Regions from separate parts of the Microbispora maris genome, predicted to be linked through region 3. Evidence: riboswitches for the same ligand, from Rfam matches in the RefSeq annotation. Region 3 holds a riboswitch; each other region holds the start of a gene.
The links. A riboswitch is a leader RNA that binds a small molecule or an ion and turns the genes downstream of it on or off. The one in region 3 is predicted to bind cyclic di-AMP.
Positions count from the first base shown of each region.

Region 1 (3,182 bases), on a different contig from region 3:
GGGTCGCGAGACTCGTGGACAGGCAGGTGGCCTGCATCAGCGTGCGCGTGCCCGGCACCTCGGCGACCCCCAGCCGTGCGCGGAGCGACTCGGGCAGCGACGCCACGATGATCGCGCTGGCCGTGGGCCCGGCGATCGCCCTGCCCGCCGCCCACACGGCCGGCTGATCGCGGAGCAGAGGGGGCGCGGGTACCTGCGCGAACAGGCGGTCGAGGATGACGTGGACCGCTTCGGTGTTCTCCAGTCGCTCCTCCACGACGGACGTGTAGTAGCGCCAGAACTCCCGCAATGTGGGCGGAAGCTTGCCGCCGTAGGGGTCCATCAGTGCGAGGAACGCCTGGAACTCGGCGTACAGCCGGTCCAGGGCGGGGCCGTCGAGGGACTCGCCGCTGAGCCGGCACATCGTGACCGAGGACTCGAACAGCGTCGCCACCACCCAGGCGCGTGCCTCGGGATCCGCGGCGTTGAACGGGCGGTTCTCGGCGTCGGCGCCGGTGATGCGGGCGTGCAGGCGGTTGAGCCGGGCCGCCTCCCGCTGCCGCACCCGGGGGTCGGGGTCGACCATCCGCTGCGCGCTGAGCACGGTGTTGCGCAGGCGCCGCCACGGGTGTGCGACGAAGGTCGAGTTGGTGATCAGCGCGGCGCCGATCTGCGGGTACGCGGCCTCCAGGACGATGGCCCGGCTCGCCACCAGCCCCCAGCGTGCCTGGTGGGTCAACCGGTGAAGCATCGATCCCGGGCCGAGCGGATCGGCGTCGGTTCCGGCGGGTTCGGCGTGGCTCATCGACATTCCTTTCCTGTCAGGGCCGGTGCCCGCACCCCGCCGAACCGGCGGTCGCGCCGCCGGTAGGTCTCCAGGCATTCCCAGAAGTGCCCGGCGCGGAAGTCCGGCCACAGCACCCGGGGGAAGACCCATTCGGCGTAGGCCACCTGCCACAGCATGAAGTTGGAGATCCGCTGCTCTCCGGAGGTGCGGATGACCAGGTCCACCTCCGGCATGTCCGGGTGGGGCAGACGCCGGGCGAAGCTCTCCTCGGTGACCTGCTCGGGCGGCACACCGTCGCGGATCAGCGACCGGGCGGCCTCCACGATGTCGCGGCGGCCCCCGTGGTCGAACGCCACGGTCAACGTCATCCGCCGGTTGTCGCGGGTCAGCGCCGTCAGATCGGCGATGTCACGGGCCAGCGCGGGCGGGATCCGCGGGTCGGTGACACCGAGGAACCGGCAGCGGATCCCGCGCATGTGCAGGGACAAGGCGTGTTTGCGGATGGCGCGGCGAATCAGCCGGAGCAGGTCGTCGACCTCGGCGGCCGGGCGCCGCCAGTTCTCGGTGGAAAAGGCGTACAGGCTCAACCACCCGACGCCGGCCGTGTGGGCCGCCTCGATGACATCGATCACGGCGGCCTCCGCCGCCCGATGCCCCTCGACGCGGGACAGCGACCGCTGCGCGGCCCATCGGCCGTTCCCATCCATGACGCAGGCCACGTGATGAGGCACGCCTCTCACATCGCCCGCCGCGGGGAGGAGTACATGGTCACTTCCGTCGGTCGCCGACATCCCGGCCCTGCTTTCGGGGGAGGGGAGGAGAGTGATCTCTCCGGAGACGGACTCTTTCACGGATCGTGATCCGATGACTACTTACCGTCGGTAGTCATGATCCTTACCCTGCTCGGCCGGGTCGGGGGGCCTCCGGCCCCCGTCTCCATGGGCGGGTCCGGGTTGTCGCAGGTAAAGACGTGTTTTGTCCCGTTTACACCATTCTGGTGGTGTGTGTACCTTTAGGGCACACGGTTCGGGGTACCCACCGGCTTCCGGTTCCGGATCCCTTGCCGTGTCGTTGCCCGGTCCGCGCGGTCCCATGACCGTGCGGCCGCCGAATCCGCGATCAGCGGAGCCGGGGACCCACTTCTCTCCGGGGTGAATCGGGAGCAGCCCCCAGATGCGCCCGTAGGGCACTTCCTGCCCGAACCCGTCAGCTAACCCGGTAGGCGGCATGGAAGCAAGGAGTCAGCCCCGACATGTCCACCCATCGCCCCTCCCTCGGCCGCCGGCCCTCCGGCCGGCGCCTGCGCTCCGCCCTCGCGGCGGCGGCCCTCGCGGTCTCGGCCGCCACGGCCGGCGTCACGGCGGCCGTGGCGCTGCCCGCCCCGGCCTACGCCAACCCGCACACGTACGGCCAGGACGTCTCCGGCTACGAGGCCGACCACGACTGGATGAACAGCCGTGCGCAGTTCGGCTTCATCAAGGCGACCGAGGGCACGTCCTGGGTCGACTCGTCCTTCCCCCGGCACTGGCGTGAGCTGGACAAGAAGGGCATCGTCCGCGGCGTCTACCACTACGGTCATCCCTCGAACGACCCCATCGCCGAGGCCGACCACTTCCTCGACGTGGTGGGCTCGCAGCCGGGCAAGCCCGGCGACATCCTCGTGCTCGACCTGGAGACCAGCGACGGCCAGTCGGTCGAGCACGTCAACGAGTGGGCCAGGGCCTGGCTGGAGTACGTGACGGCCAAGACCGGGACGAAGCCGATGTTCTACAGCGGCTGGAACTTCGCCGACAAGTACGGCCGCGGCCTCGGCGACTACCCGCTCTGGGTGGCCCACTACAGCAAGGCGCCGGGCGACATCACGCCGCCCGCCGACTGGAAGTCCTGGGCGATCCACCAGTACACCGACTCGCCAATCGACCAGAACGTCTCCGCGCTGACGCCCGCCCAGCTGCGCGCGCTCGGCCGTCCGTAGCCGCACGGTCCCCGGGACGGGCGTCCCGTCCCGGGGACCGCGCCGGCCTCAGACCACCGCGCCGGAGCCGTCGCGCCGCGCGGGCTTGACCCGCGGTGCGGCGGGAGCCGGCGGCGGCTGGCTGGAGCGCCGCTCCAGCGCGATCGCCACCGGCCCGGCCACGAAGGACGACGACAGCGTGCCCACCACGATGCCGATCAGCAGGGCGACGGCGAAGTCCCGCAGCGAGTCGCCGCCGAACACGGCCAGCGCCGCCAGGATGAACAGCGCCCCGAGCCCGGTGTTCACCGTGCGCGGCGCGGTCTGCAGGATGGCGGCGTTCACCACGCGGCCGAACGGCTCGCCGCGCCGTATCGGCCACAGCTCGCGCACCCGGTCGAACAGCACGACCTTGTCGTTGACCGAGTAACCGATGATCGTGAGCATCGCCGCCAGGAACAC
Region 1 covers NZ_JBDJAW010000020.1:14,351-17,532, forward strand. Annotated here, with positions in the region: gene AAH991_RS23085 (oxygenase MpaB family protein) at 1-784, opposite strand, end outside; gene uppS (polyprenyl diphosphate synthase) at 781-1,497, opposite strand; cyclic di-AMP (ydaO/yuaA leader) riboswitch at 1,862-2,006, shown strand; gene AAH991_RS23095 (glycoside hydrolase family 25 protein) at 2,019-2,741, shown strand; gene secD (protein translocase subunit SecD) at 2,790-3,182, opposite strand, start outside.
Region 1: linked by a shared signal. The riboswitch ahead of AAH991_RS23095 (glycoside hydrolase family 25 protein) and the one ahead of AAH991_RS07410 (C40 family peptidase) in region 3 are both predicted to bind cyclic di-AMP.

Region 2 (3,182 bases), on a different contig from region 3:
TGCCCGGCGCCGACATGCTCGCGCAGCGGGTGCGCACCGATGTCGAGCAGGGGGCGGCCGGCGTGCTGAGCGACGTCCTCGGGTCGTCGATGATCGTCATGGTCCTTGTCGGGGCCGTCGCGGTGCTGCTGGGATACCTGGTGGCCGATCGCGCGCTGCGCCCGCTCGAGCGGGTGACCGAGACCGCGCAGCGGCTGTCGGAGAGCACGCTGCACGAGCGGATCGCGCTGAGCGGCCCCCAGGACGAGGTCAAACGGCTCGCCGACACCTTCGACGCGATGCTCGACCGGCTGCACCGGGTGTTCGACGCCCAGCGCCGGTTCATCGCCAACGCCTCCCACGAGCTGCGCACCCCGCTCGCGGTCAACCGTACGGTGCTGGAGGTGTCGCTGGAGGAGCCGGCGGCGTCGGAGGACCTCAAGGCGCTGGCCCGGGCGCTGCTCGGCGCCAACGCCAGGCATGAGCGGCTGATCGAGGGCCTGCTCATGCTGGCCCAGTCGGAGCAGGAGCTCACCGCCCGCCGCCCGGTCGACCTGGGGCAGGTCGTCCGTACGGCCATGGAGCAGATCGACCTGCAGCCGCGCCGCGGGAAGGTGGTCGTCCACGAGGACCTGCGCCGGGCGGTCGCGCACGGCGACCCGCTCCTCCTGGAGCGCTGCCTGGTCAACCTGCTGGAGAACGCGATCAAGTACAACGTACGGGACGGGGAGGTCTGGGTCCGGCTGCGGGAGGACGAGACCGGGGTGAGCGTGACGGTGGAGAACACCGGGCCCCTGGTCCCGCCGTACGAGGTGGACGACCTGTTCGAGCCGTTCCGCCGGCTCGGCGGCGACCGCGTCCGCTCCGCCCGGGGGGCGGGGCTGGGCCTGTCGATCGTCCGGGCCATCGCGGTGGCGCACGGCGGCACGGCGGAGGCGCTCGCCCGGCCGGCGGGCGGCCTGGCGGTGACCGTACGCCTGCCCGGGCCGGGCCAGGGGTGATCACATCCTGGGTGCCGTACCCACCGTCGCCCGGTCTCTCCCTACTCGCGAGTAAAATCCGAGTTGTTCTAACTTGACCGGTTTGACCTGGTCTATTACCTTTTAGGCAGCTCAGGGCGCACTTGCTCATTCAATGGTCAAGAAGCCCTCCTCAGACCGACGCGGCCGGCCGATCCCGGCTTGCCGCCCGGCCGCCGAGTCCGCGTCCGCGCGGAGCCGGGGACCCACCTCTCCTGGGGTGAATCGGCATGCCTGCCGTAGGGCGCCTTCCAGCCCGAACCCGTCAGCTAACCCGGTAGGCGGCATGGAAGTAAGGGAGTCCGCCCCACCATGCACGTCCTCAACACCTGTATCCGCGCTGCCCTCGCGAGCACCGCTCTCGCCTCGGCCGTGCTGGTCGCGGCACCGGCCGCGCACGCCGACAACCCTGCCAGCGGCAAGGGCCCGGCGGCCACGCAGTCCATGGCCGAGATCGCCAAGACCCTGCCCAAGGTCAGCGCCGCCGACGTGCTGAGCCTGGCCAAGAGCCAGGTCGGGATCAGCGAGAACGCCTACGGCGGCGGGACGAAGTTCCAGCAGTGGTACATGTCCACGGCCCGTGCCCGGGAGACCCTCGCCCGCGACGGCGGCACCCTGAAGGCTTACCTGAACGCGCCCTGGTGTGACATGTTCGTCTCCTGGGTCGGCCACCAGCTCGGCATCGGGCCGGTCATGGGCTCCGACGCCTACACCGTCGAGCACGCCCACTGGTTCGCCGACCACGGCCGCTGGGGCCGCACGCCCAAGCCGGGCGCGGTGGTGTTCTTCAACTGGAACGGCAGCGAGGACATCGACGACATCGTGCACGTCGGCCTCGTCGTCAAGGACAACGGCGACGGCACCATCCGGACCATCGAGGGCAACACCGGCAACGGCGCCGTCGAGGCCCGCACCCGTCCCACCTGGCAGGTGGTGGGGTACGGCTACCCGATGTACCCGGGCGAAGCCGCCACCGCGGCTGCTGCCGCCTCCTGACGGCTGACGCCCCGACCTGCGAAGCGCGCCGGTGACCCCGGCGCGCTTCGACATATCGGCGCTTGGACGCCCCCGGGCACTCGCCCGTGGCCCCGGTCAGGCGCCGACGTAGGCCGCGAGGTGCTCGCCGGTGAGCGTGGAGCGGGCGGCGACGAGGTCGGCCGGGGTGCCCTCGAAGACGATCCGGCCACCGTCGTGACCCGCGCCGGGGCCGAGGTCGATGATCCAGTCGGCGTGCGCCATCACCGCCTGGTGGTGCTCGATGACGATGACCGACTTGCCGGCGTCGACCAGGCGGTCCAGCAGCGCGAGCAACTGCTCGACGTCGGCGAGGTGAAGGCCGGCGGTCGGCTCGTCGAGGACGTAGATCCCGCCCTTGTCGGCCATGTGGGTGGCCAGCTTGAGCCGCTGCCGCTCGCCGCCGGACAGCGTGGTCAGCGGCTGGCCGAGGGTGATGTAGCCGAGCCCGACGTCGGCGAGCCGGTCGAGGATGGCACGCGCGGCCGGTGTGCGCGCCTCGCCGGCGCCGAAGAACTCCTGGGCCTCGGTCACCGGCATCGCGAGCACCTCGCTGATGTCGCGCCCGCCGAGGCGGTGCTCCAGCACCGATGCCTGGAACCGCTTCCCCTCGCACTCCTCGCAGGTGGTGGAGACGCCGGCCATCATCGCGAGGTCGGTGTAGACGACGCCGGCGCCGTTGCAGGTGGGGCAGGCGCCCTCGGAGTTGGCGCTGAACAGCGCCGGCTTCACGCCGTTGGCCTTCGCGAACGCCTTGCGGATCGGGTCGAGCAGCCCGGTGTACGTCGCCGGGTTGCTGCGCCGCGAGCCGCGGATCCCGCCCTGGTCGACCGATACCACCCCCGCGCCGGCGGGGACCGACCCGTGGATGAGCGAGCTCTTGCCCGACCCGGCGACTCCGGTGACGACGACGAGCACGCCGAGCGGGATGTCGACGTCGACGTCGCGCAGGTTGTTGGCCGTCGCGCCGCGGATCTGCAGCGTGCCGCCGGGCTTGCGCACCGTCTTCTTCAGGGCGGCCCGATCGTCGAAGTGGCGCCCGGTGACGGTGCCACTGGTCCGCAGGCCCTCGACGGTCCCCTCGAAGCAGACGGTGCCGCCCGCCGTACCTGCGCCGGGGCCGAGGTCGACGACGTGGTCGGCGATGGCGATCATCTCCGGCTTGTGCTC
Region 2 covers NZ_JBDJAW010000012.1:181,641-184,822, forward strand. Annotated here, with positions in the region: gene AAH991_RS17115 (sensor histidine kinase) at 1-980, shown strand, start outside; cyclic di-AMP (ydaO/yuaA leader) riboswitch at 1,163-1,296, shown strand; gene AAH991_RS17120 (CHAP domain-containing protein) at 1,311-1,994, shown strand; gene AAH991_RS17125 (ATP-binding cassette domain-containing protein) at 2,091-3,182, opposite strand, start outside.
Region 2: linked by a shared signal. The riboswitch ahead of AAH991_RS17120 (CHAP domain-containing protein) and the one ahead of AAH991_RS07410 (C40 family peptidase) in region 3 are both predicted to bind cyclic di-AMP.

Region 3 (3,182 bases):
ACGCCGACGGCACCATCGTGGGCGTCGCGTCCGGGCTGTGCCTGGACGTCGTCGGCGCCGGCACCGCCAACGGCAGCCAGATCCAGCTCTACAGCTGCTGGGGCGGCGACAACCAGAAGTGGAGCATCCGCGGAGGCGGCGGCCCGAGCACGACGCCGTCCCCGACGGTGACGCCGACCAGCGGTGGCACGTGCGATCTCCCGTCGACGTACCGCTGGAGCTCGACCGGCGCGCTGGCGACTCCGAAGTCCGGGTGGGTCTCGCTGAAGGACTTCACCAACGTCGTCTACAACGGCAAGCACCTGGTCTACGCGACGACGCACAACACGGGCACGAGCTGGGGTTCGATGAACTTCGGCCTGTTCACCAACTGGTCCGACATGGCCTCGGCCAGCCAGAACACGATGCCCTTCTCGGCCGTCGCGCCCACGCTGTTCTACTTCGCCCCGAAGAACATCTGGGTGCTGGCCTACCAGTGGGGCGGGACCGCCTTCTCCTACCGGACGTCGAGCGACCCCAGCAACGTGAACAGCTGGTCCGCGCAGCAGACGCTGTCCACCGCGAGCATCTCCGGCTCGGGCACCGGGCCGATCGACCAGACGCTCATCGGTGACGGCCAGAACATGTACCTGTTCTTCGCCGGCGACAACGGCAAGATCTACCGGCAGAGCATGCCCATCGGGAACTTCCCGGGCAGCTTCGGCTCCAACTACACCCAGATCATGAGCGACACGACGAACAACCTGTTCGAGGGCGTCGAGGTCTACAAGCTCCAGGGCCTGAACAAGTACCTGATGCTGGTCGAGTCGATCGGCTCGCAGGGCCGTTACTTCCGCTCGTACACCGCCTCCAGCCTGGGTGGTTCGTGGACCCCGCAGGCCACGAGCGAGAGCAACCCCTTCGCGGGCAAGGCCAACAGCGGCGCCACCTGGACCAACGACATCAGCCACGGTGACCTGGTGCGCAACAACCCCGACCAGACCAAGACCGTGGACGCCTGCAACCTGCAGCTGCTCTACCAGGGTCGCAGCCCCAGCTCCGGCGGCGACTACGGCCTCCTGCCCTACCGGCCGGGCGTGCTGACGCTGCAGCGCTGATGATGTGACGCAGGACTCATGAGGCCTCCGGTCGGTGTCGCCGACCGGAGGTTTCCTGTTTCCGGACGCGCGGGCGCGCGTCGAGTTCCCGGCCTGCGACGACGCAGGCCGGGAATCGTCTTCCTCGCGCCCGGCGTCAGATTCCCGGGCGTACGGCGGTGAGGAAGCCGCTCCTCCAGTAGCCCTTGAGGCTGTCGATGTGGACCACCGCGCCGCTGTGGGGGGCGTTGATCACCTTCTTGTGCCCGATGTACATGCCCACGTGGCCGCCGCCGCTGGTGAATACGAGGTCGCCGGGCTTGAGGTGGGCCAGGGAGACCTTCTTCTTGACGGCGTCGAGCATCGACCACGTCGTGCGCGGGAGCTTGATCCCGGCCTTGCGCCAGGCGAACTGGACCAGCCCGGAGCAGTCGAACGCCCGCGGGCCTGTGGCGCCCCACACGTAGGGATCGCCGAGCTGCTTCTTCGCCACCTTGATGGCGCGCTTGGCCTTCTCCTGCTGCAGGGCGGACTTGGTGAGCTTCTTGTCCGCCGCGGCGTTCGGGGCGGCCGCGGCGGTGGCCGGCGCCGTGGTCGCCGTCGGGGTCGGGGTCGTGGGTGCCGCTGGGGTGTCCGAGGTGGCGCCCGTCGCGGGGGGCTGGGGCGGGATGAGCGTCGAGGCGGGCTGTGGTGCCGTGACCGTCCCCGTTGCGGCGGTCGCGGGCAGCGCGCCGAAGGCCGCGACAGAGGCGGTGAGCGCGACGCCACCGATCGTGACGCGGGCGATGCGGGACAGAGTGGCGGGGTTGGCAGACAGGGGATCTCTCCTAGAGTCTTCCGCTTGCGCCTACCGGGTTAGCTGACGGATTCGGGCAGGGAAGTCGCCCTACGGCGCGTGGCGCGCCGATTCACCCCGGACCTTCGTGCGAAGGTCGACTGGTTCCCCGGCTCCGTGCTTCCTTGCCGCACGGATTCGGCGTCACCGGCGCCCCGGGGGGCGGAGAGGACATGGCGGCGGTGACAGTGGATTTTCGTTTTCAAGCACGGCGGTGCCGGTTCCGCGACGGCGGCGTCATGGGGTACGCCGCCGTCGCAGGGCAAGGAAACTACCAAGCTCGCCCATATTCGGGCAAAGGGCACATAAAGGGTAAGAAGCCCATAAAAAGGATCACGCCTGCATAAGTGCAGGTCAGAGCCGTGTCATCGGAAAAAACGTGGCGCTCGTCACATCCGCGCGAGAGCCGGTGTGACGCCCTCGGCTCGTGAAGATCAGCGCGTACGCCAGAACGTGCCGTTGGCCGAGGGGTCGTCGGGGTCGCCCTGCGGCACGGTGAAACCCGCACCCCACAGGGTGGCCGTCCCCGGCCTGCGCGCGATCGAGGACAGGACGGCGTCGGTGCCCGCCTTCCGGGGGAGGGGGACGCTCCTCCACGCCGAGCCCGTCACCTGCCACAGGATGGCGTTCCAGCTGCCCTGCACGACCCACATGCCGCCCTTGCCGTCGGGCTCCACCTCCGTGTACGGCTGCGCGTTGACGGCCCCGACCGAGGTGGCCCACGACGTGCCGTTCCAGCGCATCACCAGGGTGCGGTTGTAGGTGACGTCGTCACCCTCGTCGTTCGCGCCCTCCCAGGTGACGCCGCCGACGGCCCACACGTTCCGCGGGCTCACGACGGCGATGTCGTTGAGGAACGCGGCCGCGCCGGGGGCGGGCAGCTTGACCGCGGGTGTGGGCACCAGCGCCCAGGACCTCCCGTTCCACCGCATGATCACGGGACGGTCGCCCTTGCTCCCCGCCGCCCAGACGTCGCGGGCCTTGTACGCGTCGACGGCGGCGGCGTGGGCCGGCAGCCGGACGCTCTGCCACGAGGACCCGTTCCAGCGCCTGGCCGAGGCGAAGGACCCGGCCACCGCCCAGACGTCCTTCGCGCCCGTCGCGTCGGCGTCCGCCGCCGGGAACGCGCCGCCCAGCGAGAAGGCGGTCCACGCGCGGCCGTTCCACCGGGCGGCCTTCCCCTGGCCGAAGACCCACACGTTCGTGTTCGAGGTGGCCGCCACGGCCTTCAGCTCGTACGGCGGGGCGCCGGGGACCACCTGCCACGCCCG
Region 3 covers NZ_JBDJAW010000004.1:214,854-218,035, reverse strand. Annotated here, with positions in the region: gene AAH991_RS07415 (non-reducing end alpha-L-arabinofuranosidase family hydrolase) at 1-1,097, shown strand, start outside; gene AAH991_RS07410 (C40 family peptidase) at 1,234-1,569, opposite strand; cyclic di-AMP (ydaO/yuaA leader) riboswitch at 1,906-2,065, opposite strand; gene AAH991_RS07405 (hypothetical protein) at 2,346-3,182, opposite strand, start outside.

Region 4 (3,182 bases), on a different contig from region 3:
GATCGCGGTCGTCTCCTCCGACCGGGAGGTGGCCGAGTCGGTGCGCCGCATGGGCGCGCGCCCGGTGCCCTCGCTCCTGCTGCTGCGCCGGCTCGGCCGCGGCTGAGCGCCCGTACGCACGCTCCGGACCCGCGTCGTCGCCCTGGGTCATGACCACCGCGAATACCTGCGACTAGGTTGAAGCTTCAAGATCGCCTGGATAGAGTCGCGCGCAGGTTTCGTAGATCTAAAAAGGGGGCCTCAGTGCGAGGGCGTGTGCCGGTGGCCGCCGGTTTGGCCGCCGTGGTCCTGCTGATGCCGGTGACGGGCGCGCAGGCGGATCCGAAGCCCACAGTCGCGCAGGCCAAGGCGAAGCTGAACAAGCTCAACGAGCAGGCCGACAAGCTCGTCGACCGCTACAACGCGGCCAACGAGAAGTGGAAGAAGGCGAGGCAGAAGTACCTCGCCGTCAACGAGGACTACAAGAAGCACAACGTCCGGGTGGAGGAGCTCCGCGCCGGGCTGGTCACGATGGCCGTCAACAGCTACCAGGTCGGCGACATGGGGTCGTGGGGCGGCGTCTTCTACAGCTCGAACCCCGACTCCATGCTCAGCGGCCTGGCCACGCTCAACCACATCTCGGCCGAGCGTGCGGGGCGGTTGCGGGAGTACGAGGGCGCGATCCAGGGCCTCAAGGACCGCCGCGACCAGAGCAAGGCGTCCTACAAGGAGGCCGCCGACGTCAGGAGCGAGCTCGCCGACGAGAAGGAGAAGGTCGACAAGCTCGTCAGGGAGCAGATGAAGCTGCTGCGCTCGCTCGGGACGTACAACCCGGGCAACCCGAACAGCGCCGGCGTCGTCTACACCGGACCGGCGTCGGGCAACGCGCTGGCGGCCCTCCAGTTCGCCTACAAGCAGGTCGGCAAACCGTACCGCTACGGAGGGACCGGGCCGGACTCCTGGGACTGCTCGGGCCTCGTGCAGGCCGCCTGGTCGGCGGCGGGGGTGACCCTGCCCAGGACGAGCTACGAGCAGTGGGCCTGGGGTGCGAGCCGCAGGGTCTCCCTGGACGAGCTCCAGCCGGGCGACCTGCTCTGGCACGCCGGTTACGGGCACGTCGGCATCTACGCCGGCGACGGCAAGGTCGTCCACGCGCCGCAGACCGGAGATGTTGTGAAGATTGTCACACTCGCCGAGTATCACGCCATCGGTGCCGTCCGTCCCTGACGTCCCGCCGTGTCTGTGATGGTTGTGGCTAATGTGGCCGAATTCGGGGTCTGTGACAGGACTGTGAGCAGAGTCACATTTAGTCCATCCGTGCCATGGGTACGCTGCGGTTTCTTCTTCGCGACCTTCGTTATCCGATCTTTATCCGGCGGCGGGGCTTTGCCGAACGCGCCGGGTCCTCGGTAGCTTCTGGGCCGCGGCGAGCACGCCTCGCCGCCGCGAACCGGTCCGGCCGGCCGGTAGCGCAGACAATTCCACCGTCATCGGCGCCCCCGACACCCTCCCCCTCGCGGGATCCCCGGCGCCGGTGGCCTGCCGAGTCCGTGCAGTCAGGAGGCACGGAGCCGGGGAACCATCGACCTTCACGCGAAGGTCCGGGGTGAATCGGCGCATCGCGCGCCGTAGGGCGACTTCCCAGCCCGAACCCGTCAGCTAACCCGGTAGGCGTTTGCGGAAGAGCCGAGGAGAGATCCTGTCTACCACCCCCGCTAGCCTGTCCCGTCTTGCCCGAATTGCCCTTGGAGGTGCCGCTTTGACGGCATCCGTAGGGGTCGCCGGTGCGCATCCGGCGGCGGCCGACACGGTGACGGTCACGGTCGTCAAGACAGCCCCCGAGACGAAGACGGCCACGAAGACGGCCACGGCGACCGGTGCGAACACCGCCGCCCGCAAGGCCGCGGCGAAGAAGCAGGCGACCAAGAAGAAGTCCGCCACCAAGCGGAAGGTCAGCAGAAGCGCGCTCCAGCGGGCCAAGGCCCGGCGCGCGGTGCAGACCGCCAGGAAGCAGATCGGTGACCCCTACCGCTACGGGGCCACCGGGCCGGGCGCGTTCGACTGCTCGGGCCTGGTCCAGTACGCCTGGCGCAAGGCCGGCGTACGGCTGCCGCGCACGACGTGGTCCATCCGCGGCGCGGTCAGGAAGAAGGTGTCCTGGGGGCACTTCGAGCCCGGTGACCTGATCTTCACCAGCGGCGGCGGCCACGTCGGCATGTACGTCGGGCACGGCAAGATGGTCCACGCTCCGCACAGCGGCACGCGGGTGCGGATCGACAAGCTGGACGCCTACCGGAGGAGCACCTTCGTGGGTGCCGTCCGTCCGGGCGTCTGAGGACGCCGGTCACCAAGCCCCCTCGACCGGCGCCGTCCATGCGGCCCCGTCCACCTCGCCGAGGTGGACGGGGCCGTGGCATGTGCTGGCTACCATGCACGGCGTGACTGTCACGAGCGGCGTGCCCGCGGGTGTGCCGGGCGTGCGCGCCGCGGCCGGCCGGCGCCGGCCCGCGGATCCGTCCCGCGGGGCCCGTCCCCGCCGTGTCGCGGCCGTGGCCGTCGCGCTGGCCGCGCTGCTCGCCGGGCCGGCGGCCGCGGCCCCGCCCGATCCGCTGCTCGCCCTGCGGCTCGACGCCCGCGCCGCCGTGCGGGAGCATCCGGGCATGTGGACCGGCGCCTCCGTCGCCCGCGGCGCGCGGGCGGTCGTCGTCGGGTCGCCCCGGCCGCTGGTCGCCGAGATCGCCGCGCTGGCCGATCGCGCGGACCGTACGGTGACGAGGATCTGGGGCGGGTACGGCGGCGCGGTGGTCCTCGTGCCCCGCGGCGAGGAGCAGGCCGCCGTGCTGGCCGCGCCGGCGAAGGTGGACGGCCTGGCGGCCGTCGCCACCGGCGGCCGGGTGATCGTGCAGCCGGCCGCGTTCGCCCGCCTGTCCGCGACCGGCCGCCTGGTCGTCGTGACCCATGAGCTGACGCACGTCGCGACCGCCGGTCCCCGCGCCGTCCCGATGTGGCTCCTGGAGGGCTTCGCCGACTACGTGGGCTACCTGGACAGCGGGCTGCCGGTCCGGACGGTGGCCGCCGAGCTGGCCGCGGACGTGGCCGCCGGCAGGCCGGCGCTGCGGGAGCTGCCGGGGCCCGGCGACTTCGCGGCCAGGCCCGCCCAGGCGTACGAGGAGGCGTGGCTGGCCTGCCGCTACATCGCCGAC
Region 4 covers NZ_JBDJAW010000007.1:58,275-61,456, reverse strand. Annotated here, with positions in the region: gene AAH991_RS11255 (NYN domain-containing protein) at 1-106, shown strand, start outside; gene AAH991_RS11250 (C40 family peptidase) at 244-1,206, shown strand; cyclic di-AMP (ydaO/yuaA leader) riboswitch at 1,510-1,668, shown strand; gene AAH991_RS11245 (C40 family peptidase) at 1,739-2,314, shown strand; gene AAH991_RS11240 (gluzincin family metallopeptidase) at 2,418-3,182, shown strand, end outside.
Region 4: linked by a shared signal. The riboswitch ahead of AAH991_RS11245 (C40 family peptidase) and the one ahead of AAH991_RS07410 (C40 family peptidase) in region 3 are both predicted to bind cyclic di-AMP.